Regions from separate parts of the Cupriavidus sp. KK10 genome, predicted to be linked through region 2. Evidence: riboswitches for the same ligand, from Rfam matches in the RefSeq annotation. Region 2 holds a riboswitch; the other holds the start of a gene.
What was found. A riboswitch is a leader RNA that binds a small molecule or an ion and turns the genes downstream of it on or off. The one in region 2 is predicted to bind glycine.
Positions count from the first base shown of each region.

Region 1: another riboswitch for glycine. It lies ahead of KB879_RS20010 (D-amino acid dehydrogenase); the one in region 2 lies ahead of gcvT (glycine cleavage system aminomethyltransferase GcvT).

Region 1 is NZ_CP073677.1:4,281,106-4,296,119, reverse strand. Features, by position in the region: gene KB879_RS20035 (tripartite tricarboxylate transporter substrate binding protein) at 1-80, shown strand, start outside; gene KB879_RS20030 (tripartite tricarboxylate transporter substrate binding protein) at 142-1,131, shown strand; gene KB879_RS20025 (hypothetical protein) at 1,157-1,660, opposite strand; gene KB879_RS20020 (sialidase family protein) at 1,657-2,877, opposite strand; gene KB879_RS20015 (TonB-dependent receptor) at 2,903-5,233, opposite strand; glycine riboswitch at 5,390-5,488, shown strand; glycine riboswitch at 5,489-5,607, shown strand; gene KB879_RS20010 (D-amino acid dehydrogenase) at 5,619-6,932, shown strand; gene KB879_RS20005 (branched-chain amino acid ABC transporter permease) at 7,012-8,028, opposite strand; gene KB879_RS20000 (branched-chain amino acid ABC transporter permease) at 8,028-8,912, opposite strand; gene KB879_RS19995 (ABC transporter ATP-binding protein) at 8,923-9,648, opposite strand; gene KB879_RS19990 (ABC transporter ATP-binding protein) at 9,666-10,439, opposite strand; gene KB879_RS19985 (DUF2848 domain-containing protein) at 10,489-11,178, opposite strand; gene KB879_RS19980 (ABC transporter substrate-binding protein) at 11,246-12,472, opposite strand; gene KB879_RS19975 (amidase) at 12,520-13,863, opposite strand; gene KB879_RS19970 (cupin domain-containing protein) at 13,866-14,246, opposite strand; gene KB879_RS19965 (4-hydroxyphenylacetate 3-hydroxylase family protein) at 14,292-15,014, opposite strand, start outside.
Region 2 is NZ_CP073677.1:6,504,286-6,519,299, forward strand. Features, by position in the region: tRNA gene KB879_RS30410 (tRNA-Arg) at 58-133, opposite strand; gene KB879_RS30415 (cytochrome c5 family protein) at 594-1,487, shown strand; gene hemN (oxygen-independent coproporphyrinogen III oxidase) at 1,561-3,039, opposite strand; gene KB879_RS30425 (ABC transporter substrate-binding protein) at 3,214-4,356, shown strand; gene KB879_RS30430 (cell wall metabolism sensor histidine kinase WalK) at 4,342-5,460, opposite strand; gene KB879_RS30435 (response regulator) at 5,467-6,204, opposite strand; gene KB879_RS30440 (hypothetical protein) at 6,489-6,983, shown strand; gene KB879_RS30445 (UvrD-helicase domain-containing protein) at 7,207-9,303, opposite strand; gene KB879_RS30450 (glycine zipper 2TM domain-containing protein) at 9,587-9,814, shown strand; glycine riboswitch at 9,889-9,976, shown strand; glycine riboswitch at 9,998-10,123, shown strand; gene gcvT (glycine cleavage system aminomethyltransferase GcvT) at 10,222-11,349, shown strand; gene gcvH (glycine cleavage system protein GcvH) at 11,438-11,818, shown strand; gene gcvP (aminomethyl-transferring glycine dehydrogenase) at 11,919-14,849, shown strand; gene KB879_RS30470 (L-serine ammonia-lyase) at 14,998-15,014, shown strand, end outside.

The sequences.
Region 1 (15,014 bases), 2.2 Mb from region 2:
CACAGGCACGGCAATTCATCGACGGGCAGACCCGGCTATGGGCCAAGGTCATCCGGGACGGCAACATCAAGCCCGAATAGCACCCGCCAGCACCGCCCCTGCCCCACCACGGCCCAGCTACAGAACCTTCAGGAGAAAAACATGACCTCGATCAATCCCCTTCGCCGCCATCTGCTCAAGACCACCGCCGCGCTGGGCGCGTGCGCGCTGGCGCCAACGCTGGCGCGTGCCCAGGCCTGGCCGGCCAAGCCGATCCGGCTGGTGGTGCCGTTCGCGCCGGGCGGCAGCTCGGAGATCGTGGCGCGCTCCACCGCGGCGGAGCTGACCAAGCTGCTTGGCGTGTCAGTCTTCGTCGAGAACAAGCCCGGCGCGGCCGGCAATATCGCGATGGGCGAAGTCGCGCGCGCCGATGACAACCACACGCTGATCCTCGGCCATATCGGCACGCTGGCGGTCAATCCGTTTATCTTCCCGAAGCTGCCCTACGACCCCATCAAGGATTTCCGCGCGATCTCGCTGCTGTCGAAGGTGCCGAGCCTGTATGTGGTCCACCCCGACGTGCCCGCGAAGAACCTGAAGGAGTTCGTGGCGCTAGCCAAGAGCAAACCCGGCAAGCTGAACTACGGTTCGGCCGGCAACGGCAGCGCCGGCCACCTGGCCTTTGAATACCTGAAGGCCGCGACCGGCACCTTCATCACCCATGTGCCGTATCGCGGCAGCGGCCCGCAGATCACCGACCTGCTGTCGGGGCGGCTGGACGCGGCCGCCGTCGGCGCACCGGCGATCATCCAGTTCATCAAGGCCGGCAAGTTGCGCTGCATCGCCACCGGCACGACCCAGCGCATTCCCCAGCTGCCTGACGTGCCGACGGTTGCCGAACAAGGCTATCCCGGCTTCGAAATGACGCAATGGTATGGCCTGCTGGCACCGGCGTCTCTGCCCCAGGCGGCCGCCGACAAGCTGGCGGACGCCACCGTGAAAGCTGTGAAGAGCAAGTCGTCGGTCGAGCGCCTGAGCGCGGATGCGGCGATTGTGGTGGGCGACACGCCGGCGGAGTTCTCGCGCTTTATCGCGCAGGAACAGCAGCGTTGGAAGCCGATCATTGCGCGCGCGGGGATCAAGCCGGATTGAACGGGCAGCCGCTCCCGGCGCAGCCTCAGCCGGCGATGCCGGCCCAGCGCAGGTGCTTGCCCCAGTCGGCGTCGCTGATCACGCCGGACACGCCCTGCCGCTGGCCATCGGCGCGATAGAAGTAGGTGCGCGGCATCTCGCCCATCCAGTCCGGATCGACCGCATAGCGCAACCGCTCCTGCGGCTCGTGCCCGAACACCCACGCGTTGCGCGTCAGCCTGACGCGCTGGAGCAGTTGCTGCACCTGTGGCAGCGCGTCGGGGTTGTCCGTCGCCAGCGTGACGACGCGCAGGTCCCGGTGCTGCGCGCGCAGCTTGCCGATGGCGTCGAAGTTGCGCTTGCAATAGACGCAGTCGAGCGACCACACCACCAGCACAAAGGGCTTGCCCTGCTGGCTGGCTGCCAGCTGGGTGGCGCTGGCCGATGCGAACACGGCGACGCGCTCGGCCGGCGCACTGCCGGCATTGGCGGCAGTCATCGCCAGGGTCAGGACGGCAGCGGCGAGCAGCTTGCGGCGGGATGGCATCATGCGCCCTCCTTGCCCAGCGGGAACACCTGGAAGCCCTCGGCCTCGGTACGCCACAGCACGTAGGCGCGGCCCGCATGCTGCAGCAAGTGCGGCTGGTCCGAGTCGCGCTCCGTGCCGGCAAGCTTGCGCGTCTGCCAGGTCTTGCCGCCGTCTTGCGACAACATCGCCGACAGGCGTGTCTGCTGGCCGTCGAACGATTTCCAGGTCACCGCGATCTCGTTGTCCTTCAGCGCGACGATATCGGCATGCTGCGCGCGCGGGTCGTCCAGCGGGCGCTGTGCCAGCAGCTTGCCGTCCTTCCAGCGCCCCACCGAGACCGTGGGCTTGCCTTCGCGCACGTTGAACCAGACCATATGCACCGTGCCATCGGGCGCCACCGAAGCGCCGGGGCCGTGGTGCGGGCAGGCGTCGATGCGCCAGTCGTCGAAGGTGGCGCGCTGCATCGGCGTGGCCCTGCCGTCGGTGCCCAGCAGCGCCAGCGCGTGGTCGCGCGCGTTGGGCGGGAATACATGGCGCCACAGCGCCAGCATCTTGCCGTCAGGCGTGGGCGACAGCGCGATGCGGCAGCATTCGCACGACTGGTCGGCGATCTTGTAGTCGGCCTGGAAGGTCTTGCCCTGGTCGGCCGAGACCGCGTAGTAGACCGCGGCGCCGGCGTACGGCTGCTTGCGCGCCTCGGCGGCAACCACGTCGCGCTTGTCGATCCAGCTGACGAAGACGCGCCCGGCGTTGTCCACCGCGATGGCGTCGAAGCGGTGTGCGATCTGGTCGCGGTTGGCATGCACCGTCAGCGGTTCGGCAAAGGACTTGCCGCCATCGGTGGAGCGCGCAAAGCGGATAAAGCCGGTCCACGGCTTGGGCAGCGGCTGGGTCCAGGTGACGTAGATCTCGCCGTCGCGCCCCGCGGCCACCTTGGGCCGGCTTTCGTGATCGGCGGCAACCTGCTCCGGCACGCTGTTGACATGCTGCGCCGGCCCGAAGCTGCGGCCGTAGTCGGTCGATGCACGTACCGCGACGTAAGGGCCGTCCTTGTAGGCGACCCACAGCTTGCCCTCGCGATCGAAGGCCGCGCCGGTGCCCAGCTCGCTCATCTTCGCGGTCTTGGCCTGGCTGCCGTGGCCGGCGTGATCGCCGTGCGTTTGCGCGGTCGCGGCCAGCGCGGCGCCGGCCATCAGCCCGGCAACGATCAGACGGAAACTGGGGCAAACGCCTTGCATGGGTGTGGTCAGCCTGTTCACGTGCTCAGAAGGAAAGTTTCGCCTCGGCGTAGAACGTCCGGCCCGGATACGGGTGGTAGACGTAGTAGCGCTGGTCGGTGAGGTTGTCGATGCCAAGCCCGAGGCGCACGTTCTTCGCGGGCCTGTACGTCACCTTGACGTCAAAGGTCAGGAAGCTGCTGGTGCCGCCGAAGGTGTCGGGATTGACGTCGGAATTGTCGAGCGTATTGTACTGCCGCCCCGAATAGGTCATGGCCAGCGTGCCGGCCCAGGCCGGCGTGATGCGATAGGTTCCCATCAGGTTGGCCCGCCACTTGGGGATGCGGTAGAAGTACTTGCCCACCGAGGCCGGGTTGTTGGCGTTCTCAAGCGTCTTCGAATGGTTGTAGGCCCCGCTGGCCGACAGGTCAAAGCCGCTGACGAACACATCGCGCGCGTCATAGGCCAGCTCGATGCCGCGGGTGCGCACGCGGTCGACGTTCTGGAAACTGGTGACAGTCGGGAATACCGTGGTGTTGGTCTGGCTGACCAGGGCATCGCGGATATCGTCCTCATACACCGAGACCCGGAAGTACGACGAATCCAACGTGCGCTCGAAGGTCAAGTCCTTCGAGAACGACCGCTCTGGCCGCAGGTTGGGATCGATGTTGATCAGCGCGGTCCCGGTGATGCGGCCCTGGAACAGCTCGCTGACAGTCGGGTAGCGATAGGCCTGGCCCAGCGACAACCGGCCCAGCCAGTCCTGCCCGAAGGCCTTCTCCAGCGCCAGCTTGGGCGACCAGTTGGATTCGCTGCGCACCGGGTAGCCGATATCCGCGCCGGGCTGGCTGCGGCTGCCGTCATAGGCACGCCAGTGTTCGTAGCGCAAGCCGGGGATCAGCTTCCAGTCCTCGGCAAAGTACCAGGCGTCCTGCGCATACAGCGCCTGGGTCTCGGTCTTGCCGGCAAAGGCGTTGTTGAAGGCGGTGATGGTGGCCGCCTGCCAGTCCGAGGTGTTGTAGGTGGTGTTGCTCAGCCGGTAGTTGTCGTAGTGATAGCCGAACGTGACCCAGTGCCCGCCCTGCAGCTGCTGCGGGCGGTAGTCGGCCTTCAGGTCGAGCGTGCGCCAGCCGGTGCCGTCGCCATAGGTCACCGTGCCCGGCCCGCTGCCAACGGTGTTGGCGCTGCGGCTGATGTCCTTGCTGACGTCGAACAGCGACGCCACGCCCGAGAAATTCCAGCCGGTCTCGTTGCGCGTGCGCAGCGACAGGCCATAGAGCCAGCGCGCGTCCTCGCCATTGCTCGGGGCAAAGGCGTTGGCGGGAATCACATACTCGTAGCCGCCGATATTCACTGGACCGTTCGACACCACGTTGCCACTGGCATCGCGCAGGTAGCTGCCCGTGGCGCTGGAGCGGTCCTGTTGCCAGTAGGCGGCAGTGAACTGCGCCTGCAGGGTATTGGTGATGTCGTAGCCAAGCTTGAGCTTGAGCTGGTCCTGCACGGTATGCGTGACGCCCTCGCTGTTCACGCCCATCACCACGCGGTCGCGGCCGGTCTGGTCCTGGTCGAAGTGGGCGCCGGTGACCGGCTTGTCGGCGGAAGTGGCACGGGCCGTGGAGCGCGCCGCGGTATAGAAGCTCAGCGGCTGGCTCTTGCTGTCCTGCCGGTCCACGCTGACCAGCCACGAGAACGGGCCGACGCGGTCGCCCACATAGGCGTTGGCGTGGACCCCGTTGAAGTTGTCGTGCGTGCCGTACAGGCTGAAGCGCTGCGTGAACAGCTGCACGCTGGCATCGCCCTCGAACTTCTCCGGCGTGCGCGTGGTGATCAGCACCGTCGCACCCAGCGAGTTGCCGGGATACAGCGCCGAATACGGGCCGTACAGCACACCCATGCGCTCGATCTCAGCGCTGTTGACCAGCGACCAGCGCGGCGGGAAGCTGAAGTCCGATCCCAGCAGGTTGGACAGCAGCAGGCCGTCCGCATAGACCAGCCCCCGCGCCGACTGGCGCGAACTGGTGCTGCGCACCGAGATGATCGAGTTCATATCGCCGATGAAGCGCTTGCGTACGGCGAGGTTGGGCGCGTATTTGAGGGCGTCTTCCGTGTTCACCACATTGAAGTCGGCCATGCGGCGGCTGCTGATGCCGTAGGCCGGCGAGGGCGTGTTGGGCGGTATGGCCGGCGTCTCGCCGCGCTCCGACTTGGCCGAGACCACCACCTCCTGCAGCGGCTCGAGCGCGTCCACCACCTGGGCGGCGGCGACGGCGGGGCCCATCAGTACCGCCGAAACGGCCAGTGCAATGCGATTTTTCTTCACTGGAAAGCCTTGTTGTCGTCTTTTTTTTTGGCTCACTCCACCTGAGCGCAGCATACGGCGCTTCTCCCCGAGAGCGAGCGCTGACATTTTATGGGGCATGGGGACGCAGGCCGATGCGACATAGCGACGCGGGCGGCAGGCCGCCTAAGTGTTAACCCGCATATCCAACGTCGGACCTTGTCACTACATTGCCCCGATTGGCGTCAAGCCAATGTGATGCAGGGAGAGACTATCGCGGCGCCCGCCGCGCACAGCGCCGAAGGAGCAACCGCCCCGGAAACTCTCAGGCAAAAGGACCGGCATCACCAGTCAGTGCACTCTGAAGAATGCCGGACGCTATCGTCCGCCGGCATACCGAAGGAGCAAGCGTACCCCGCCCTGGCGGCCGGGTGTCGTGAATCTCTCAGGTCCAGAACAGAGGGGGCGTCCGCCACGCATATTGCGTCCGGGCTCCCACCATCGACGTTCCTGGAACCTGCAGATCATGAAATCAATCGCTGTCATCGGCGGTGGCATCACGGGTGTCACCACGGCCTACGCGCTGGCCCGGCGCGGATTCTCCGTCACGCTGTTCGAGCGGCACCGCTATGCCGCCATGGAGACCTCGTTCGCCAACGGCGGCCAGTTGTCGGCCTCCAACGCCGAGGTCTGGACCCACTGGTCGACCATCGTCAAGGGCATGAAATGGATGCTGCGCAACGACGCCCCGCTGCTACTCAATCCCCGGCCCAGCTGGCACAAGCTGTCCTGGTTCGCCGAGTTCATCGCCGCGATCCCCCACTACCGCCGTAACACCATCGAGACCGCGCGCCTGGCCATCGCCGCGCGTGAGCACCTGTTCGACTGGGCGGCGCAGGAAGGCATCGATTTCGACCTGAAGAAGGAAGGCATCCTCCATATCTACCGCGACAAGGCCGGCTTCGACCATGCCGGCCGGGTCTCAGCGCTGCTGGCGCAGGGCGGGCTGGAGCGCCGCGCCGTGACGCCCGAGGAGATGCGCGCGATCGAGCCGACGCTGGCCGGGTCCTACTATGGCGGCTATTTCACCGAGAGCGATTCCACCGGCGACATCCACAAGTTCACCAGCGGCCTGGCCGCGGCCATCGATCGGCTAGGCGTGCGCTGCCTGTACGGCCAGGACGTGCGGGCGGTGAAGACCGACGGCAGGCGCGCCACCGTGACCGTTCAGGACGGCGCCGACACGGCCAGCTCCACCTTCGACGGCGCCGTGATCTGCGCCGGCACCGCCAGCCGCGCACTGGCTGCGGGGCTGGGCGACCGCGTCAACATCTATCCGGTCAAGGGCTATTCGATCACGGTCAACCTGACCGATGAAGCCAGCCGCGCCGCGGCACCGGTGGTGAGCCTGCTCGACGACGAAACCAAGCTGGTCACCAGCCGCCTGGGCGACGACCGCTTCCGCGTGGCCGGCACTGCCGAGTTCAATGGCTACAACCGCGATATCCGCGCCGACCGCATCCGCCCGCTGGTGGAATGGGTGCAGCAGTGCTTCCCCGGCGTCAGCACGCGCAGCGTGGTGCCTTGGGCCGGGCTGCGGCCGATGATGCCGGATATGCTGCCGCGTGTGGGGCGCGGGCGGACGGCATGCATCTTCTACAACACCGGGCACGGGCACCTGGGGTGGACCTTGTCGGCGGTGACTGCGGATATGGTGGCGGGGATTGTCTACCAGCATCTCGGCGCGAAGCTGGCAGTCGCGCCGGGTGCGTCGCTGGCATTGGCCAAGGCCTGAGCCTGAACTTGCAGATGTTTTCCCCCCTCTCCCATTTAGGGGAGAGGGGAGAGAACTAGGGGCATGGACGGGTTTCGCCTCATTCGGGTCCGCGCCCCAAACTCCCCACAATCCCCTTGCGGAAAGTCAGCACGCACACGATGAAGATGATGCCCGTCACCATCGACACCGATTCACCGAACCCGTTGAACCAGTCGATGCCCGTCACCGCCGCAAGGTAGCCGCCCAGTTCGCCAAGCTTGTTCTCCAGCGCGATCACAACAAACGCGCCGATAATCGGCCCGGTGAGCGTGCCGAGGCCCCCCAGCAGCGTCATCAAGATCACCATGCCGGACATCGACCAGTGCACGTCGCTGAGCGTCTCGAAGCCCAGCACCAGTGCCTTGACCGAGCCGGCCAGCCCCGACAGCGCCGCCGACAGCACGAAGGCGGTCAGCTTGAAGTGGTCGACGTCATAGCCAAGCGACACCGCGCGCGGCTCGTTCTCCTTGATCGCCTTCAGGATCTGCCCGAACGGCGAATGCACCGTGCGCACGATCAGCGCAAAGGCGGCCACGATGATCGCCAGCGCCACGTAGTACAGCGTCAGGTCGTCCGACAGCGGCAGCACCCCGAACAGCTTGCCGCGCGGGATGCCCTGCAGGCCGTCCTCGCCGCCGGTGAACGGCGCTTGCAGGCAGATAAAGAACAGCATCTGCGCCAGCGCCAGCGTGATCATCGAGAAGTAGATGCCCTGCCGGCGGATGGCCAGCGAGCCCACCACGTAGCCGATCAGCGCGCCCGCAGCGGTGCCCAGGATCAGGCCGATTTCCGGGGTCACGCCCCAGACCTTCAAGGCATGGCCGGCGGCATAGCCAGCGCCGCCGAAGAAGGCCGCATGGCCGAACGACAGCAGCCCGGTATAGCCGATCAGCAGGTTGAAGGCGCACGCAAACAGCGCGAAGCACAGCACCTTGAGCACGAACACCGGATACGCACCGGCCAGTGGCGCGGCCAGCAGGCACGCCAGCACCACGCCGTATATCACCTGCTTTGGCAGGCGCCCCGCCACCTGCTGCTGCCGTACGCCGATTGCGGCGATAGATTGTCCGCTCATCACTTCTCCTTTCCGAACAGCCCTGCCGGGCGCAACAACAGCACCACCACCATGATGACGAAGACAACGGTGGAAGATGCTTCCGGGTACAACACCTTGGCCAGCCCTTCGATCACGCCCAGCCCCAAGCCGGTCAGGATCGCACCCATGATCGAGCCCATGCCGCCGATCACCACCACCGCGAACACGACGATGATTAGGTTCTGGCCCATCAGCGGCGATACCTGCATGACCGGCGCGGCCAGCACCCCGGCAAACGCGGCCAGCGCCACGCCGAAGCCATAGGTCAGCGTCACCATCCGCGGCACGTTGACGCCGAACGCCTCGACCACCTTGGCGTTCTCGGTGCCAGCGCGCAGGTAGGCGCCCAGCCTGGTCTTCTCGATCACGTACCACGTCGACAGGCAGACCGCCAGCGATGCCCCAACCACCCACACGCGGTAATTGGGCAAGCGCATGAAGCCGAGGTCGGAGGCGCCCTGCAGCGCCTCGGGCGGTCCATAGGGCAGCCCGGACACGCCATAAACCGAGCGGAAGATGCCTTCGACCACCAGCGTAATGCCCAGCGTCAGCAGCAGGCCGTAGATATGGTCGAGCTTGTAGATCCAGCGCAGCATGGTCTTCTCGATCACCACGCCCAGCGCGGCCACCACCAGCGGCGACAGCAGCAGCATCGCCCAGTAGCTGAGCCCCGCATAGGTCATGCCGGCCCACGCCAGCACCGCGCCCAGCATGAAGAGCGCACCGTGCGCGAAGTTGATGACGCTCAGCAGCCCGAAGATCACCGCCAGGCCCAGGCTCAGCATGGCGTAGAAGGCGCCGTTGACGAGCCCGAGCAACAGCTGCGACAGCAGCGCCGGGAGCGGGATTTCAAACAGATTCATGAGTCGCTCCTTATACGCCCAGCAGTTCGTGCAGCACCGGCATCTTGGCCTGCAGCTCATTGGCCGCGAAGCGCTCGACGATGCTGCCGTGCTCCATCACGTAGAAGCGGTCCGCCAGCGGCGCGGCAAAGCGGAAATTCTGCTCCACCATCACCACCGTGTACCCCTTCTGCTTGAGCATCAGGATCATGCGCGCAAGCGCCTGCACGATCACCGGTGCCAATCCTTCCGAGATTTCATCGAGCAGCAGCAGGTTGGCGCCGGTGCGCAGGATGCGCCCGACCGCCAGCATCTGCTGCTCGCCGCCGGAAAGACGCGTGCCCTGGCTCTGGCGGCGCTCCTTCAGGTTCGGGAACATCTCGTAGATATCGGTCTCGCTCATGCCCTTGCTGGTGTCGGCGCCCTTCAGCACCGGCGGCAGCATCAGGTTCTCTTCGCATGAGAGGCTGGAGAAGATCGCCCGTTCTTCGGGGCAATAGCCAATGCCGTAGTGCGCGATCTTGTGCGTGGGCAGGCTGATGGTCTCGTGGCCATTGACCTTGATCGAGCCCTTGCGCGTGCCGGTCAGTCCCATGATCGCGCGCAGCGTGGTGGTGCGGCCAGCGCCGTTGCGGCCCAGCAGCGTGACCACTTCGCCGCGGTTCACGGTGAGGTCAACGCCATGCAGGATGTGCGATTCGCCGTACCAGGCGTGCAGGTCCCTGATCTCGAGCGCGGGTGTGTTGGATGTCGTCATCTCATTGGTCTCCCGTCTCAGTGCGCGCCCTGCAGGTCCGCGTCGACGGTGCCCATGTAGGCCTCCGTCACGCGCGGATCCTTCGAGACTTCCGCATACGGCCCTTCGGCCAGGATCGCGCCACGCTGCAGCACGGTGATCTTGTCGGCGATCGACGAGACCACGCTCATGTTGTGCTCCACCATCAGGATGGTGCGGCCCGCCGAAACCTTCTTGATCAGCTGCGTGACGCGGTCCACGTCTTCGTGGCCCATGCCCTGCGTGGGTTCGTCGAGCAGCATCAGCTCGGGCTCCATTGCCAGCGTGGTGGCAATCTCCAGCGCGCGCTTGCGGCCGTATGGAAGGTTCACCGTCAGCGTCTGCGCGAACTCGGTCAGGCCGACCTGTTCGAGCAGCTCCATGGCGCGGTCATTGAGCACGTCCAGCGAGCGCTCGCTGCGCCAGAACTGGTACGCCGTGCCGAGCTGCCGCTGCAGCCCGATGCGCACGTTCTCCATCACCGTCAGGTGCGGAAATACCGCCGAGATCTGGAACGAACGGATCACGCCGCGCCGCGCGATCTGCGCGGGCTTTTCACGGGTGATGTCGATGCCGTTGAAAAGGATGGTGCCGGTGGTCGGCTCCAGGAACTTGGTGAGCAGGTTGAAGCAAGTCGTCTTGCCGGCGCCGTTGGGCCCGATCAAGGCATGGATCGACCCGCGGCGTACCCGCAGGTTGACGTCGCTCACCGCGGTAAAGCCGCGGAAGGCCTTGCCGAGGTTGCGGGTCTCTAGTATCAGGTCGTGGTGCATGGCCGTGACTCCGTGGCGCTGCCGTGGCAGTGGGGATGGCGCGGCATGCTCAGCCCGCCACGGGCAGCGCAGCGACCGCGTAGGCGTGGCGCAGCGTGCGCCCCAGCGCCGGGTCTTCCAGCTCGATCTCGAAGCGCTCGGCCGGGCGGATGCCGCCGATCGCGGGCAGTGTTCCGCACAGCATCGCAGAGCCTTCCCCGAACTCGCCGCCATGGCCGCAGAAGCGCTGCAGCAGGTCCGCCGGGGAGCGCATGGCGGTCACCGGGCCTTCCTGGTACAGCACGCGCTCGCCGTCGATGGTGGCGTAGGAGCGCAGCACCAGTTGGTCCCAGTGGCCTTCCACCTCGGAAAGGCGCCACAAGGCCGATGCACAGGGCTTCTCGCACATCTGCTTGGACACGGTGATGCCGTAGGTCTCGGCTTCGCGGTCGGTATGGTCCGAGGCAATGCCCACCAGGATGTCATCGCCGTCCCGGACCAGCAGGAACTCGGCTTCGCCGCTGCTGGCCTCGCCGCTGACCTGGATCTCCGGGGCCGGCCCCAGGCGTTGCGCAGCCACACGGTAGAACACCGGGGTATAGGGCGGGCGCTTGACGCCCAGTTCTTCCAGTTCCCGGATGTGGGCTTCCATGGCTTCGACGTCGCGGCCGGTCCAGCCCGCCACGATGAGCTGGTGGATGGTGACGGTGCGTTGCGACTTGCCCTGGCGGCTGTCGAGTTCAAAGGTAAGGGTCTTCATGATCGGTTGCTCTCTGCAATGGGGTGGAGCGCCGGCTGGAATGCCGACCTCGGTGAGGGATATGGGCTTACTTCCTGACCAGCGGGCAGGCGCTGGCGCTGAGCGGGCGGAACGCCTCGCTCGCGGGGATCACGGTCTTGATCTTGTAGTAGTCCCACGGCCGCTTCGACTCCTGCGGCCGCTTCACTTCGACCAGGTACATGTCGTGCACCATCAGGCCATCGGCGCGGATCGTGCCGTTCTTCGCGAAGAAGTCATTGACCGGGGTCTCTCGCATGCGCGCCAGCACGGCATCGCTGTCGTCGGTGCGCGCGGCCTGGATCGCTTTCAGATAGTGAGTGGTCGACGAGTACACGCCGGCATGCACAAGCGTTGGCATGCGTCCGGTCTTCTCGAAGAAGCGCTGCGACCAGGCGCGCGTGGCGTCGTCGCGATCCCAGTAGAACGATGTCGTCAGCGTCATGCCCTGCGCGGCTTGCAGCCCCAGGCTGTGGATGTCGCTGATAAACATGTGCAGCCCGGCCAGTTTCTGCTTGCCCGCGGTGTTGATGCCGAAGTCGGCAGCGGTCTTGATCGCATTGACCGTGTCGGCGCCTGCGTTGGCCAGCCCGATCACCTTTGCGCCCGAGGACTGTCCCTGCAGCAGGTAGGACGACAGGTCGGCGGAGTTGATCGGATGCCTGGCCTTGCCCTTCAGGGTGCCGCCGACACTGGACAGCGCCTCGGTGCCGTCCTTCTCCAGCGACGCGCCCAGGGCGTAGTCGACCGTCAGGAAGTACCAGCTGTTGTCGCCGCGCCGGGCCAGCGTCTTGACCGTGTTGGCGGCAAAGGCGTACGTATCGTACGAATACTGGATGGTGTAGGGCGAGCAGTCTTCATTGCTCAGGCGCGTGGTGCCGGCACCGCTGGCGATGACGATCTTGTGCTTGAGCTTTCCCAGGTTGGACACGGCCAGCGCGACCGAGGACGGCAGCGCGTCCTGGATCACGTCGACCTTCTGGTTGTCGAGCCAGCCGCGCGCCAGCGTGGCGGCGACGTCGGTCTTGTTCTGATGGTCGGCGCTGACCACCTGGATGGGGGCGCCCAGCACCTTGCCGCCGAAATCGTCCACGGCCATCTGCGCGGCCACCACCGAGCCCTTGCCGCCGATGTCGGAGAAGATCGACGACATGTCGGTCAGCACACCGATCTTGACCACGCCGTCGCTGATGGGGGCCGGGTCGACTGCGGAAGCAGTCGCCGCGAACAGGGTGGCGCAGGCCAGTACGGCGGCGCCGGTACGGATATCAGGCATTGTTGTCTCCACTGTAGTTATGGGTACTTCTGTAGTGCTGCGGGGGCTCAGCCCCGCTCGTGCCTCAATGCCGCCTCGATGCCCATGCCGATGGCCAGCAGCCTGCGGTCGGACAGGTGGCGCCCGAACAGCATCAGTCCCACCGGTGCGTCGCCCAGGCGATGGCACGGGACCGACAGCGCGCACAGGTCGAGCATGTTGGCGATGGCCGGGTTGCGCAGCAGCAGCCGGTTGGTGCTGAAGAAGGCTTCGTCGTCGTCCAGGTTCGCGATGCGCGGCGCCACGACCGGCACGGTGGGCAGGACCACGGCGTCGAAGCCCGCCAGCTCGGCATCGGCCTGCCGGCACAGCTCGCCCCTGCGCTGCAGCATGCGCAGGTAGTCGGCGGCACGCTGCCCGTCAGCCAGCCGGATGCGCGACAGCACGCGCGGGTCATAGCGATCGGCCTGCTCAGCCAGCAAGCTGCCGTGCCAGGCACTGGCTTCCGCTGCGACCAGGCCGCCGTTCGCGCCGATGCCGGCCAGCTGGTCCCAGCTGTCGAAGCTCACGTCCTGCAGCAGCGCGCCCGCCGCGGACAGCCGGCGCAGCGTGCGGCTGAAGACCTCGGCCACCTCGTCCGACATGCCTTCCAGCACCAGCCCGCTGGGCACCGCCAGGCGCAGCCCGGCCAGCGGCGCCGGCCCCGCGGGCGGCGCCTCGCCTGCCATCACGGCATCAATGGCGGCGCAGCACGCCACGGTGTTGGCCAGGCAGCCCACCGAGTCATAGCTGGGCGACAGCGGCACCGTGCCCTGCAGCGGCACGCGCCGCGCCGTGGGCTTGAAGCCAGCGATGCCGCACAATGCCGCCGGGATCCGGCACGAACCGCCGGTGTCCGAGCCGATCGCCGCCAGGGCCATGCCGTCGGTCACCGACACCGCAGCGCCTGACGACGAGCCGCCCGGAATGCGGCCGGCTTGCCGGTCGTAGGGATTGCGTGGGGTGCCGTAGTGCGGATTGATGCCGACGCCCGAGTAGGCGAACTCGGTCATATTGGTGCGTCCGACAAACACCGCCCCCGCCGCACGCAAGCGCGCGATGGCCGGCGCGTCGGCACTGGCCGCACGCTCCGGCAGCACACGTGCGCCGGCGCGGGTCACGTCGCCCTGCACGTCGAACAGGTCCTTGACGGATACCGGCACGCCCGCCAGCGGCCCGACCACGCCTTGCTCGCGCAGCATGTCGCTGGCCTGGGCCTGCTTGCGCGCCGCCATGCTCACGCCATGCGGGAATACGCGAGCGCCTTCGCTGCCGGGATTGCAGATACGTTCGACGCATGACGCCAGCAAGGACAGCGCGTTGGCACTGCCCGCGGCAAGCTGGCGCTGCGCGGTTGCGATGGTCGCTTCCATGATCAGGCCGGGTCGTAGTAGTGGATCTCCAGCAGCATGCAGCCGCCGTCGGACTTGAACGGGCCGTGGAAGGCGCCGGGCGGGCGGCAGGCGTAGGTGTTGGGGACGAAGGCTTCGCCGCCCTTGCCATTGGCGTCGTTGCCGACAGTCAGGTCGCCGCTGAGCAGGTAGACCTCTTCCCAGTACTCATGCACGAAGGGCGAGGTGGTGAACACGCCGGGCTGGAAGCGCAGCAGGCGCGTACGGCTGCCGCTGCGGCCGTTCTCGTCCAGCGAGCCGGACAGGATCTTCTGCTGGATGCCCGACGGATAGCCGTGGGGGACCTCCCAGCCGGACTCCAGGTCCAGGGTGTGGAACTCGTCGTGAAGTTTGGTGATTGCCATGTCGATCTCCGTGTTCGATGCGGGAATTGGGAAAGGTGCGGGAAGTCAGGCGGCCTGCGGCAGCTTGGCCAGTTCGCTTTCGAGGGAATAGCTGCCGAGCATGTTGTCGACCAGGCCGGATGCGTTCTGCCAGTCGTAGGTGCGATAGGCATGGCCCTTGGTGACGAAGGTGGCGCCGGCATAGAACATCTCGTACTGGTTGTGGCGCGACGCAAACTCGGAGCCGACCGCGTCCCAGGCGAGTTTGAAGAACTTGACGCGCTCTTCCGGGCTGCACACCGGCGACTTCTGCGTCTTGGCGATGATCCCGGCGAGGGACGGATTGGCGAAATCCTCGATGCTCGACGGCAGCATGATCATGCCGCCGCCGGCCAGCTCGCGCAGCGTGGCCAGCACCTTGCCGTAGAGCTGCTGGGTCACCACCTGCGAGCCGTACAGCATGCTGCGGTCCGGCACGAAGTAGCCGTGCTTGCCGACCTGGCCCTTGGCTTCCATCCCGTAGACCCAGGCCTCGACCATGCCCGCCTCTGCGGCCAGCTGGCCCAGCATTTCCCTGACCTGCGGGAAGCTGCTGGTGCCGTTGATCTCGGTGATGCGGTGCGCCAGGCCCACCAGGAAGCGCAGCTTCACCATCAGCCGCACCTGGCACTGGTAGTTCTGGTAGACGTGCGCCGGCGTGGCGTGGAATTGCCTGGCGCACAAGCCCACGTCGCCCGCGACGAAGATGCGCTCCCACGGCACCTTGACGTCGTCGAAATAGAGCACCGC
Region 2 (15,014 bases):
CGGCCCGGCACGCGTGTCCACGACCGGCGTCACCGCACTACACATCGGGAAGAAATTTGGCGCGCCCGGCTGGGATCGAACCAGCAACCCCTGCCTTCGGAGGGCAGTACTCTATCCATTGAGCTACGGGCGCACAGGACGGTTTTGCAACCGGTTTGTGGGTACAGCGGTTGCGGCGGGCGAGTGCCGCCGCAGGAAAGTCGCATAGGATACCGCTTTTGCCCCGTGCCGTCCATGCGGGCCCGCCATGGGCTTCAGGGAACGTCTCGCAACCGCCGCTTTTTGGCACTGGCGGGGGGCCTTTGGCGCTATAATCGCCAGCTATTTGCGTCAAATCGTGCCCGCCACACCGCCGATGCAATGAGTCGACCGGGGTCAAGGCCGCGCGGCTTGTTGTCGGCGACAATCAGGCCCGGTCCGGGAGACAGTCCGCAGCGCGCAAATAACGACAGACCCAAGTCAGGCAAGGGCCGCAGCCAGCACGGGCGGTCCGGATGGGGCCGGACAGCGGTCAGCAAATGACCAGACCGGGCCAGAATAAGCACGCCGAGCGTAAGCGGCCAGAAGGTTTCCTGCAAAACTGAGAGTTCTGTATGAGCGACGTCCACAACGAACACGACGAACACGAGTCTCCCATCAAAACCCCGAAGCAGCTGATCGCAGTCGTGATCGCGGCTTTCCTGGTGCCGATCATCGTGATCATTCTGCTGGTCAACTTTGTCGGACACGGCTCGACGGAAAGCGCCGGAGTTGCCACCACGGCGGAAGCCGTCAACGACCGCATCAAGCCGGTTGCCTCGCTCGAAATCAAGGATCCCAACGCGCCGCGCGTCTTCAAGACGGGCGAGCAGGTCTACAAGGAAATCTGCGCCGCGTGCCACGCTACCGGCGCCGCGGGTGCACCCAAGTATGCCAACGCCGGCGACTGGGCCGCGCGCATCGGCCAGGGCTTTGACGGCCTGATGAAGTCGGTGATGAACGGCAAGGGCGCGATGGCCGCGCGCGCCGGCACCACGCCGGACGACTACGCCGACTACGAACTGGCCCGTGCCGTGGTTTACATGGCCGATGCCGGCGGCGCCAAGTTCCCGGAGCCGGCTGCCCCGGCTGCCGCCGCGCCGGCGACCGCCGCAGCCCCTGAAGCAGCCGCCGCTCCGGCCGCCGCTGCCGCGCCTGCACCGGCAGCGCCCGCTGCTGCGGCCCCGGCAGCTGCTGCCGCCGCACCCGCTGCTGCGCCGGCCGCTTCGGCCGACGTGGGCAAGAAGGTCTACGAGCAGGTCTGCGCCGCCTGCCACGCCGCCGGCGTAGCCGGTGCGCCCAAGTTCGGCGACAAGGCCGCCTGGGCGCCGCGCCTGAAGGAAGGCATGGACGCGGTCCACAACTTTGCGCTCAAGGGCAAGGGCGTGATGCCGCCCAAGGGTGGCTACGCTGGCCCGGACGCGGACGTGATCGCCGCCTCGGACTATATGGCCAGCGCCGCCAAGTAAGTCCTTCCGCTGCAAACGAAAAGCCCGCGCAATGTGCGCGGGCTTTTTTTCGTCCGTACCGCCTGCGCGGCCGCTACACCACGCGCGAGTACCGCGGCACGAAGCGCACCGGCTGCGCGCCATCGTTGGCGGCAGCGGCCCGGGCACCAGCGTCCGCGGGCCGCGCGGCATCCTCGCGCAGGTAACGGTCGAACACCATCGCCACGCGCCGCACCAGCAGCCGGCCCAGCGGCGTCACGGTGATGCGTTCCGGCGCGCATTGCACCAGCCCGTCCGCGCCCAGTGCGGCGAGGTCGGCCAGCTCAGGCGCAAAGGCCGTGCTGAAGCGGATGCCGTGGCGCGCTTCCAGCGCCGGGATATCAAGTACCCCGTTGCACATCAGGTCGCCGATGATCTCGCGCCGCAGGTGGTCGTCGGCGTTCATCGCCACGCCGCGCGCCAGCGGCAGGCGGCCGTGGTCGAGCGCGCCGTAGTACTCGTCCAGCGTGCGCGCATTCTGCACGTAGCGCCCCGCGATCGCGCCGATCGCGGAAATGCCGAGCCCGACCTGGTCGTAGCCGGCGTGCGTGGAGTAGCCCTGGAAGTTGCGCTGCAGCCGCCCTTCGCGCTGGGCCACGGCGAGGTCGTCGTCGGGCAGCGCGAAATGGTCCATGCCGATATAGACGTAGCCCTCGGCGGTCAGCCGCTCGATGGTGGAGACCAGGATGTCGAGCTTCTCGCCGGCGGGCGGCAAGGCATTTTCGTCGATGCGGCGTTGCGGCTTGAACACATGCGGCAGGTGCGCGTAGCTATAGACCGAGAGCCGGTCGGGACGCAGCGCCAGCACCTGCTCGATGGTGCGGCCAAAGCGCGCCGCGGTCTGGTGCGGCAGGCCGTAGATCAGGTCCAGGCTGACCGAGCGGAAACCCAGCGTGCGCGCGGCATCCACCACGGCGCGGGTCTCTTCGAAGGGCTGGATGCGATGGATGGCCTGCTGGACCTCAGGATCGAAATCCTGCACGCCCAGGCTGACGCGGTTGAAGCCCAGTTCGGCCAGCAGCGCCATGCGGGCGTGGTCGACGCGGCGCGGATCGATCTCGATCGAATGCTCGCCCTCGGCCGCCAGCTCGAAATGCTCATGCAGCAGCGCCATCACGCGGCGCATCTCGTCAGGGTCGAGGAAGGTCGGCGTGCCCCCGCCCCAGTGCGACTGCAGCACCTGGCGGCGCGGCCCGAGCCGGCCTGCCACCAGCGCCATCTCGCGGCCCAGGTAGTTGACGTAGCGGGCGCTGCGGCCATGGTCGCGCGTGATGATCTTGTTGCAGCCGCAGTAGTAGCAGATGTTCTCGCAGAACGGGATATGCAGGTACAGCGACAGCGGCGCCGGCGCATCGGCTCGGCAGGCGGCCAGTGCGTCGTGGTACAGCGACAGGTCGGGGCCGCTGCGGAAGCGGTCGGCCGTCGGGTACGAGGTATAGCGCGGGCCGTTGCCGTCGATGCGGCCGGCCAGCGCGCGGAAGTCGGATAGCGCGCGGCGGTCGGGCGCAGGGGAGGTCATGGCAGACGGGGTCATGGGGGCGCGGGGGTATGGGTGTGTGACGGCCCATCGTAGGGCCGCACCGCCGCTGGCGCGTTGACCGCCGTCAAGCGCGGGCCTTGGACCTGCGGGCGGCGGGCGTCACATTGGTGTCATGTGTGGCGGATACGCTGCGCGCCACCGTCGGCCTGCGCGTCACCTGCCCCTGCAATGCCAACTCCCGACCAGACTCCGATGTTTCCGCCGTACCCACCGCTGCGCAGCCACCTGGCAGCGCCGGCCCGGCAACGGCGCCGCCTACTTGCCGCCGCCGGCGCGGCACTGGCCCTGCCCGCCTGGCCAGCGCTGTCGCAGACGCAGGCGCAGGCGCGCCGCACGGTCGTGGTCGGCCACCTGCTCGACCGCGGCGGCGCACAAGCCGACCTTGCGCGCGACTACCTGGCCGGGGCCAAGGTCATGTTTGACGCCGTCAACGCCGGCAACGGCCCGGTGCGCATCGCGCACGTCGTCCGCGATGCCGATCCCGACCCGCACCGCGCGCTGGCGCAGGCGGTGTCGCTGGCCGATACCGACCGCGCCGAGCTGCTGTTCGGCCCCGGCGACCGGCTGTTGCCGGCGCTGGCCGCATCGGCCGAGCTGGGCCGGCGCGGCGTCCAGATCGTGGCGCCGCTATCGGGCCTTGGGCTGACGGCCGACAACGTCTGGTTCACCCGCGCCGACTACCAGGCCGAACTGGACGCGGCGGTACGTCAGCTGCGCAGCTATGGCCTGACCAGCATCGCGCTGGCCCTGGCGCCGGACTTCGCTGCCCCCTCGCTGGCCCGGCTTGAGGCGCAGACCGGCGCGCGCGCGGTGCCGCTCGACGCCAATCCCGATGCCGCCGCCCGGCGCATCGCCGCCACCCGCCCGGGCGCGGTGATCGTGGCGGGCGATACCCTTGCCTACGCGGGGCTCGGCCGCGCGCTGGCGGTGCAGGGCTGGTACGGTTTCCTGGTCGGGCTGTCGTCGGTCAGCGCCACCGCCGCGCGCGAGATCCTGGGCGCTGGCTACAGCGGGGGCATGGTGCTGACCCAGGTCGCGCCCGGGCCGCAACAGGCCACGCTGCGGGTGGTGAAGGAACACGTGGCGCGCATGAAGCAATACCTGGATGAGCCGCCGTCGCCGGCCACGCTGGCCGGCTATATCGGCGCGGCGTGGCTGGCGCGCGCGCTGGCTGGCCTGCGCGGCAGCGGCGCGGCCGAGATGCGGCGGGCGCTGCAGGGGCGCGTGGACGTGGGCGATTTTTCGCTCGACTTCACGCACGGGCAGCGCGGCTCGCAGTACGTCACGCTGGCGGCGTCAGCCGCGCGGTAAGGACAGGCGCGCGCGCAGGCCGCCTTCAGGGCGGTTACTCAGGGTCAGCTCGCCGCCATGGCGCGCGGCAATGTCGGCCGCGATCGACAACCCCATGCCGACCCCGCCGGTGGCGCGGCTGCGCGAGGATTCGACGCGGTAAAACGGCTCGAGCACGCGCGGCAGCTCGTCGGGCGGGATGCCGGGGCCGTTGTCGCAGATGTCGATCAGCACCCGCTGCGGGCTGTCGGTCAGCACGATGCTGGCCGCGCCGGCGTAGCGCCGCGCATTTTCCAACAGATTCACCACCGCGCGCCGCAGCTCGGACGGGCACGCCAGCAGCGGCTGCGCCTGGCCGCCGAGCGCGACCTCGTGGCCGGTCTCGGCGGCATCGTCGACCACCGCCTGCAGCAGCGCCAGCACATCCACGCGCTGGCGCGGGCCGCCGGCTTCGTCGCGGTCGCGCAGGTAGTACAGCGTGGCATCGATCAGGCCGTTCATCTCGGCTAGGTCCTGGCGCAGCCGGTAGCGCACGTCACGGACATCCGCGCTGTCCATGCGCTCGATGCGCAGGCTCATGCGCGTAAGCGGCGTGCGCAGGTCGTGCGACACCGCCGCCAGGAAACGCGATTGCTGTGCCAGCTGCGTGCGGATGCGCTGCTGCATATGGTTCAGCGCCTGCGCCGCGGCACGCGCTTCGGCCGGGCCGGCGCGCTCGTCCAGCGGCGCGGCGTGCACGTCCTGCGCCAGCCGGCCGGCACCGCTGGCCAACTCCTGCACCGGGCGCGCCAGCAGGCGCGCGCCGGCCCACGAAGCGGCCACAATCGCCGCCACCTGGAACAGCAGGCCCAGGTGCGGCGGCCAGGGCCAGCGCGGCGGCGGCCGGGGCGGCATGCGTTCGCCGGACACCCCGGCGGGCGCGCCTTCCGGCCGCGGCCCGGGCGGCCACGCCTCGGGCCGGGGCGGCGGCCCGCCGGGGCGGTCACGCAGCACGCGCTCGCTGCCCGGCCGCGGGAACAGGCTTTCGATCACGGTCATGCCAAGCAGGTGCATGGCCAGCATGATGGCAGCCATCACCACGAACAGTCGCACGAACATCGAATCATGGCGCGCCAGCCGGCCCATTCGCGTTCATCCTTCCTGCGTGGCGGTAAAGACATAGCCCACGCCGCGCACGGTGCGGATCAGCGTGGGGTCGCGCGGATCGTCGCGCAGCTTCTGGCGCAGCCGTGACACCAGCAGGTCGATGCTGCGGTCGAACACATCGAGGCCGCGGCCGCGCGCCTGGTTGATCAGCAGTTCGCGGTCGAGCACGCGGTTGGGCTGTTCGACAAAGGCCAGCAGCAGGCGGAATTCGGCATTGGACAGCGGCACCACCACCTCGTCGCGGTCGACCAGCTGGCGCAGCGTGGTGTTCAGGCGCCAGTCGCCGAAGCGCACCTCATGCCCGGAAGGCGCCGCGCCCTGGCGCGCGTCGGCGCCGTGGCCACGGATACGGCGCAGCACGGTGTGGATGCGCGCCACCAGTTCGCGCATCTCGAAGGGCTTGGTCACGTAGTCGTCTGCGCCAACTTCCAGCCCGACCACGCGGTCGGCCAACTCAGCGCGCGCGGTCAGCATGATGACCGCGACTTCGGTGCGCGCGCGCAGTTCGCGACACAGCGCCAGGCCGTTTTCGCCGGGCAGCGACAGGTCAAGGATCACCAGGTCGTAGCGCGTGGCGGCCATCGCCTGCCGCATCTCGGCACCGCCCTCGACGCCATCGGCCTGCATACCAAAGGTGGACAGGTAGTCGGCCAGCATGGCACGGATCTGGGGATCGTCGTCGACGATCAGCAGGCGGACGGGAAGCGTGGGGGTGAATTCCATAAGCGAAGGGATCGGCATATACCGGCAGCAAGTGCCGGTGCCGGGGGCATGCGGTGCCCAACTTTACCAGCCCGCGATGCCCCCACTATGCCGGCTTTGTATCAGCCCTGATACGCAGTCTTGCCGGCCAGCCATGCTTTGTACGGGATTGCAGTACGGGCCTGACCAAGTGCTCAAGCATTGGCATGCGGCCTTCCCTAGCATGGACCGGCATTGACCCGAGCCAACCGCGGGCATCGCGCGGCACGTTGCCACGACGGTGTCTGCCATCACAGGAGAACGCCATGCCATTTCCGCCGACCCGCCTGCGCACCGCCGCTTCCCTGCTGGCGCTGTGCACCGCGTGCCTGCTGGCCACGCCGGCCAGCGCGCTGCAATCCGGCCCGCCGCCGACAGGGGCGATGCCGCCACCGCCCTCCGCGCCGGCATCCGCCGAGTCGCTGGGACTCAGTGCCGCGCAGGCCAAGCTCTGGCAGGCCGCACGCAGCGCCACTCGCGAAGCCGAGGCCCATGCACTGGAACTGCACGCGCGCCTGCTGCGCGAGACGGCCGACGAAACCCCCGACGCACCGCTGCGGCCGCGCGCGCAGGCCATGGACCGACTGCACGATGCGCTGGAGCAGGACCGCCGCGCGGTGCGCGAACGCTGGCTGGCGCTGGACGACAGCCTCGACCCGGCCCAGCGCCGGCGCCTGCGCGCCGCGCCCGAAGCCGCGCGCTGGATGGGCTTGCCGCCCGCGGGCGCGATGATGATGCCGCCGGGCGGACCGCAGCGGTAGGTTCGCGGCCGCGGCAAAAAAACGCCCCCGCACGCTCGCGCGCCGGGGGCCGAATAACAGGGAAGTTCCGAACGAGACGTCCGGCGCAGCAGGCAGACCGGGCGGGCCTGCCGCGGCGCCACCCGCGCACACGGCGCGAGCAGCACAGCCGCCATACTAGGGACGCCTGCGCCCGGCGTCTTGTCAGCCTGGTAGGCCTTTGTATCGGGACTGTAGCGCCCGTTCAGCCCGGGGCCGTCTTGCCGCCGGTTCCCAGCAGTGCCTTGAGCGCGCCGAGCCGGTCCTTGGGGCTCATCGCCGGGGTTTCATCGACTGGCGCAGGCGCTTCCTCCAGCTTCATCTCGCCGATAAAGCGCGAAGGCTGGCACGAGTAGGTCTCGCGCGCGCGCTTGCGCTTCTTGCACCAGCTGACATGCAGGCTGCGCTGCGCGCGGGTGATGCCGACATACATCAGCCGCCGCTCTTCCTCGATCTTTTCGTCGCTCATGTCCTCGTCTTCGCGGCAGTGCGGCAGGATGCCCTCTTCCACGCCGACCAGGAACACGTGCGGATATTCCAGCCCTTTGGACGCATGCAGCGTGGACAGCCGCACCGCGTCGGGGTCTTCCTCGCGGCCTTCCAGCATGCTCATCAGCGCCACGGTTTGGGTCAGTTCGAGCAGGTTCTTGCCTTCGCTGCCGAAGCCGTCGGCATTGTCGAAGCCGGTGGCTTCCTCGCCCTCGGCGCCTTCTGGCTTGGTGCCCTTGCGCTTGAGCCAGTCCAGGAATTCCAGCGTGTTAGTCCAGCGCGACTGCGCCTGCCGTTCGTCGAAGCTGTCGTACAGGTAGGCCTCGTAGTGGATGCCTTCCATCAGGTCGTCCAGCACCACGGTGGCCGGATCCTTGGCCGCGCGGTCGGCCAGCCGCACCATCGATTCGCAGAATATGCGCAACGGCTCCAGCTGGCGCGGCTGCAGCTTGCCTTCGATGCCGCCCATCATCGCGGCCTCGAACAGCGACACCTTGGCCTGGCCAGCAAAGGTGCCCAGCGCTTCCAGCGTGGTGTTGCCCACGCCGCGGCGCGGCGTGGTGATGGCGCGGATAAAGGCGGGATCGTCGTCGGGGTTGGCAATCAGGCGCAGGTAGGCGCAGATGTCCTTGATCTCGGCCTTGTCGAAGAAGCTCTGGCCGCCCGACAGTACATAGGGAATGCGCTCGCGCCGCAGGATCTGCTCGAACAGCCGCGCCTGGTGGTTGCCGCGATAGAGGATGGCGTAGTCGCGGAACTGCGCGCGGCGCTCGAACTTGTGCGCGGACAGGCGGAACACCACCGACTCGGCCTCGTGCTCCTCGTCGTTCATCGGGTGGATGGCGATGGGGTCGCCCATGCCGTGCTCGCTCCACAGCTTCTTGTCGAACAGCTTGGGGTTGTTGGCGATGACCGCGTTGGCCGCTTCCAGGATGCGCACGGTGGAGCGGTAGTTCTGCTCCAGCTTGATCACCTTCAGGTCCGGGAAATCGGTCTGCAGCCCGCGCAGGTTGTCCAGCGTGGCGCCGCGCCAGCCATAGATGGCCTGGTCGTCGTCGCCCACCGCGGTAAAGGCCGGCGCGCGCAGGTGCGAGCCACCCGCCAGCAGTTTCAGCAACTGGTACTGGCAGGCGTTGGTGTCCTGGTATTCGTCGACCAGAAAGTAGCGCAGGCGGTTCTGCCACTTGAGTTGCACGGCTTCATTGCGCGCGAACAGCTCGGCAGGCAGGCGGATCAGGTCGTCGAAATCCACCGCCTGGTAGGCGTGCAGCGTGGCCACGTAGTTGCGGTAGACCAGCGCGGCCTGGTGCTCGTCGGCATTGGCGGCCTGCGCGATCGCTGCCTCCGGATCGACCATGCCGTTCTTCCACAGCGAGATCGTGCCCTGTACGCCGCGGATCAGCTTCTTGTCGGTGGTGCCCAGCTGCTCCTGGATCAGGCCGAAGCAATCATCCGAATCCATGATCGAAAACTGCGGCTTCAGGCCCACGTGCTCGGCCTCCATGCGCAGGATTTGCACCCCGAGCGAGTGGAAGGTACAGACCGTCAGCTGCTTGAGCGGGATGCGCTTGCCCTCGCGCGTGGTCTTGCCCTCCATCAGCTTGCCGATACGCTCCTGCATCTCCTTGGCGGCCTTGTTGGTAAAGGTGACGGCGGCGATATGGCGCGGCTCGAAACCCTTGTCCTCGATCAAATGCGCGATCTTCTGCGTGATCACCCGGGTCTTGCCGGAGCCCGCCCCGGCCAGCACCAGGCAAGGGCCGTCCAGGTAGCGGACGGCTTCAGATTGGGCGGGGTTCAGGCCATGGGTCATGCGAGGGATGCGGTTGGAGGCGGGGAAATCAGCAGGAACAGCGGAAGGCCAGGCGGGACACGCCGGCACCCCAAAAACGGGCTCGGCGGCAAAGCTGACGATGTTAACACGCTGGCCGCGGCAGGTCAGTCAGCGCAAACCGCGTTGACAGGGCCGGTTGTGTCACTGGCGTAACACTTCGTAAAGGCCGGAGCCAATCGCGCAACGCAACGCTCTAACTGATATGTCCCCCCGGCCTGCGCGGCAGGGGTGACATGCTTGAATCATCACACCGGAGCCAATAATGAAAACCCTGCAGACTTTGACCAAGGTGACCCTGATCGGCGCGACCGTCGCGGCCTTTGCCGGTTGCGCGGACATGACCCCGAAGCAGCGTAATACCGCCATTGGCGCGGGCGCGGGTGCCGTGGGCGGCGCCATCCTCACCGAAGGCAGTGCGCTGGGTACGCTGGGTGGCGCGGCCGTGGGCGGCGTGATCGGTAACGTTGTCACCGACGACAAGAAGAAGTAAGCCAGACCCGCAGCGACAGGTACGGCAGGCTCCCTGGCCGGTTTGACAAAGGCCGGGGCCTCCCGTACATTGCGCGCATCCGACCGGGAGAGCGCGCATCGCCTGCGCCGCCGAAGGGGTATCACCCGAAAACTCTCAGGCACCACGGACCGATCGGATCGGCATGCAATATGCACACGATGCATGCCGCACTCTGGAGAGCGGCACCCGCCATTCGTGGCGAGCGTGCCCACCGAAGGGGCGCACGAGGATGGGGTCCTGCAGGATCCGCCTTGTAATCTCTCAGGTATCGAGGACAGAGGGGTCATCCGCCGCAGCGGATTGCTACGCCACATTCAGGCGCGGCGAGCGTTGCGGCGGATGGCCCTTTTTTGTTTTCGCCAACCGAGATTGCCCCCGAGGATTCCATGACGCTCCAGGCCACGCCCCTCAACGCCATCCACCGCGCCCTCGGCGCCCGCATGGTTGATTTCGGCGGCTGGGACATGCCGGTCAACTACGGCTCCCAGATCGAAGAACACAATGCCGTGCGCACCGACGCCGGCATGTTCGACGTGTCGCACATGTGCGTGGTCGACCTCACCGGCGCCAATACCCGCAGCTTCCTGCGCGGCCTGCTGGCCAACAATGTCGACAAGCTGCAGACCCCGGGCAAGGCGCTCTACTCCTGCATGCTGGATGAGAAAGGCGGCGTGATCGACGACCTGATCGTCTACTTTTTTGCCGAGGACCGCTTCCGCCTGGTCGTCAACGCCAGCACCGCGCTGGGCGACATCGAATGGATCCGCGCGCGCAATGCCGCCACCGGCAGCGATGTGACCATCACGCCGCGCCGTGAAGATGTTGCGCCTGCAGGCGTGCAGCCTCTGGCCATCGTCGCCGTGCAGGGGCCCAACGCCCGCACCACGGTGTGGAGCACCTTCCCCTCGACCCAGCCGTCGGACACGCTCAAGCCCTTCAACGCCGCCGTGGTCCAGGACCCGGCCATCGGCGAGATCATGGTGGCCCGCACCGGCTACACCGGCGAAGACGGCTTCGAGCTGGTGGTGCCGGCCGAAAACGTTGCCGCCGTCTGGGAAAAGCTGAACGCCGCCGGCGTGCGTCCGGCGGGCCTGGGCGCGCGCGACACCCTGCGCCTGGAAGCCGGCATGAACCTGTACGGCCAGGACATGGATATCAACACCTCGCCGCTGGATGCGGGCCTGGCCTGGACGGTGGACCTGCAGAGCGAGCGCGATTTCACCGGCAAGGCGGCACTGGGCGCGGCCGGTTCGCGCCAGCAATTCCTCGGGCTGATCCTGCGTGACAAAGGCGGCGTCCTGCGCGCCCACCAGAAAGTGATCACCCCGGCCGGTGACGGTGAAATCACCAGCGGCACCTTCAGCCCGTCGCTGTCGCAGTCCATCGCCTTTGCCCGCCTGCCGAAGGATGTCGCCGTGGGCGATACCGTGCAGGTGGAGATCCGCGACCGCAAACTCAACGCGACTGTGGTTAAACTGCCGTTTGTGCGTAATGGCAAGGCACTCGTGAGCTGAGGCTCATACCAACGGTCGCCCTCGCCTGCCGGCGCTTGCCGGGCAGGCATCACCCAACAAGAAACAGATCTGTATCCGGAGAACCTCCATGAATTTCCCCGCTGACCTCAAGTACACCGAGTCGCATGAGTGGGTACGCGTCGAAGCCGACGGCACGCTCACCATCGGCATCACCGACCACGCGCAGGACGCGCTGGGCGACATCGTCTTCCTGGAACTGCCCGAAGTGGGCAAGTCGGTCGGTGCCGGCGACGCGCTGGCAGTGGTCGAATCGGTAAAGGCCGCTTCTGACATCTACGCCCCGGTGGCCGGCGAAGTGATCGCCGTCAACGAGGCCGCCACGGCCGCGCCGGAAAGCGTCAATGCCGACGCCTTCGACGCGTGGCTGTTCAAGCTCAAGCCGGCCAACGGCGACGACGTCAACGGCCTGATGTCGGCCGACGCCTACAAGGCCAGCGTCGGCGCCTGACGCCGGCGGCGCCGGTCCAACGATGGACCGGCCACTGCAGACTGACGCGCGCCGTCCCGGCTGACCACCGGCCGGCGCGCACCCCACGAGGTTCTTGCCAATGAACGCCCCGCTTCCCATGAACGCCGCCCAAGTAACCCGGCCCACGCTGGCCGAACTGGAGGCGCGCGACGCCTTCGCCGCCCGCCATATCGGCCCCGATACTCCCGAACAGCAGCACATGCTGAAGGTGCTCGGCTATGACAACCGCGCCGCGCTGATCGACGCCGTCATCCCCGCCGCTATCCGCCGCCGCGACGGCATGCCGATGGGCGAGTTCACCGAGCCGCTGAGCGAGGAAGCCGCGCTGGCAAAGCTGCGCGGCCTGGCAGGCAGGAACAAGGTGCTGAAGAGCTTTATCGGCCAGGGCTACTACAACACCGTCACGCCCGGCGTCATCCTGCGCAATATCTTCGAGAACCCGGCCTGGTACACCGCCTACACGCCTTACCAGCCGGAAATCTCGCAGGGCCGCCTGGAAGCGATGCTGAACTTCCAGCAGATGGTCACCGACCTGACCGGCCTGGACATCGCCAATGCGTCGATGCTGGATGAAGGCACTGCCGCGGCCGAAGCCATGACACTGCTGCAGCGCGTGAACAAGCACGACTCGAACACCTTCTACGTGGCCGACGACGTGCTGCCGCAGACGCTGGAAGTGGTACGCACGCGCGCGCTGCCGATGGGCATCGAGGTCAAGGTCGGCCCCGCCGCCGAGGCCGCCGCGGCCAACGCCTTCGGCGTGCTGCTGCAGTACCCGGGCGTGAACGGCGACGTCAACGACTACGGCGCCATCGCCGATGCCGTGCACGCGGCCGGCGGCCTGGTGGTGGCTGCCGCCGACCTGCTGGCGCTGACGCTGATCGCCGCACCCGGCGAATGGGGTGCCGACGTGGCCGTGGGCAACTCGCAGCGCTTCGGCGTGCCGCTGGGCTTCGGCGGCCCGCACGCCGGCTATATGGCGGTGAAGGACGCCTTCAAGCGCTCGATGCCGGGCCGCCTGGTGGGCGTGACCATCGATGCGCAGGGCAACAAGGCCTATCGCCTGGCCCTGCAGACGCGCGAGCAGCATATCCGCCGCGAGAAGGCCACCTCGAACATCTGTACCGCGCAGGTGCTGCTGGCCGTGATGGCCTCGATGTATGCCGTCTACCACGGCCCGCAGGGCCTGAAGCGCATCGCGCAGCGCGTGCACCGCCTGACCGCGACGCTGGCCGCCGGCCTGCAGGCGCTGGGCTTCGCGCGCACCAACGCCAGCTTCTTTGACACGCTGACGCTGGAAACCGGCTTCAACACCGATGCGATCCATGCCGCGGCCACCGCGCGCGGCATCAACCTGCGCCATATCAGCGCCACGCGCGTCGGCATCTCGCTGGACGAGACCGCCAGCCGCGCCGACGTGGTCGCGCTGTGGGAAGTGTTCACGCAAGGCAAGCCGCTGCCCGCCGAACTGGACTTCGACAAGCTCGAGGCCGTCGCGCAGGACGCCTTCCCGGCGGCACTGGCACGCGCCAGCGAATACCTGACCCACCCGGTCTTCAACACGCACCACGCCGAGCACGAGATGCTGCGCTACCTGCGCATGCTGGCCGACAAGGACCTGGCGCTGGACCGCACCATGATCCCGCTGGGCTCGTGCACGATGAAGCTGAACGCCACCAGCGAGATGATCCCGGTGACGTGGCCCGAGTTCAGCCAGATCCACCCGTTCGCGCCTCTGGACCAGACCGTGGGCTACCGCGAGATGATCGACCAGCTCGAGGCCATGCTGTGTGCCGCCACCGGCTACGCCGCGGTCAGCCTGCAGCCCAACGCCGGCTCGCAGGGCGAGTACGCGGGCCTGCTGATCATCCACGCCTACCACGCCAGCCGCGGCGAGAGCCATCGCGACATCTGCCTGATCCCGTCGTCGGCGCACGGCACCAACCCGGCGTCGGCGCAGATGGCCGGCATGAAGGTGGTGGTGGTGGCCTGCGATGAGGACGGCAACGTCGACCTGCAGGACCTGGCGAAGAAGGCCGAGCAGCACAGCAAGAACCTGGCGGCTATCATGATCACCTACCCGTCGACGCACGGCGTGTTCGAGCAGGGCGTGCAGCAGATCTGCGAGATCGTGCACCAGCACGGCGGCCAGGTTTATGTCGACGGCGCCAACATGAACGCGATGGTCGGCACCGCCGCGCCGGGCCAGTTCGGCGGCGACGTCTCCCACCTGAACCTGCACAAGACTTTTTGCATCCCGCACGGCGGCGGCGGCCCGGGCGTGGGCCCGGTCGCGGTCGGTGCGCACCTGGCGGACTTCCTGCCCAACCAGGACAGCGTCGGCTACCGCCGTGACGACCGCGGCATCGGCGGCGTGTCGGCGGCGCCGTTCGGCTCGGCCAGCATCCTGCCGATCTCGTGGATGTATATCGCAATGATGGGTTCGGCCGGCCTCACCGCCGCCACCGAGAACGCAATCCTGGCGGCCAACTACGTGGCCAAGCGCCTGGCGCCGTACTACCCGGTGCTGTACACCGGCCAGCACGACCTGGTCGCGCACGAGTGCATCCTGGACCTGCGCCCGCTGCAGAAGGACACCGGCATCAGCAATGAAGACGTGGCCAAGCGCCTGATGGACTACGGCTTCCACGCCCCGACCATGAGCTTCCCGGTGCCGGGCACGCTGATGATCGAGCCGACCGAGAGCGAGGCACTGCACGAGCTGGACCGCTTTATCGACGCGATGATCGCGATCCGCCAGGAAATCGGCCGCGTTGCCGACGGCACCTTCGACCGCGACGACAACCCGCTCAAGCACGCGCCGCACACCGCCGCGGTCGTGACCGCCGATGAGTGGACCCACAAGTACACGCGCGAGGAAGCCGCGTACCCGGTGGCATCGCTGCGCACGCAGAAGTACTGGCCCCCGGTCGGCCGTGCCGACAACGTGTACGGCGACCGCAACCTGTTCTGCGCCTGCGTGCCGGTCAGCGACTACGTGGTCGACTGAGCTTCAGACGGGCCGCCCGCGGCACTGGGCGCCCGCCAAAGCGCTATGCTCGATATGAAGGGCGCCGCGCCGTGCGGCGCCCGTTCTGAGCGAAGGCTGCAAAACGACAAGAGCCCTGCGCGGGCCATCGACATCCTGGAGACTTCCCGTGGCAGTCAGCGTTTT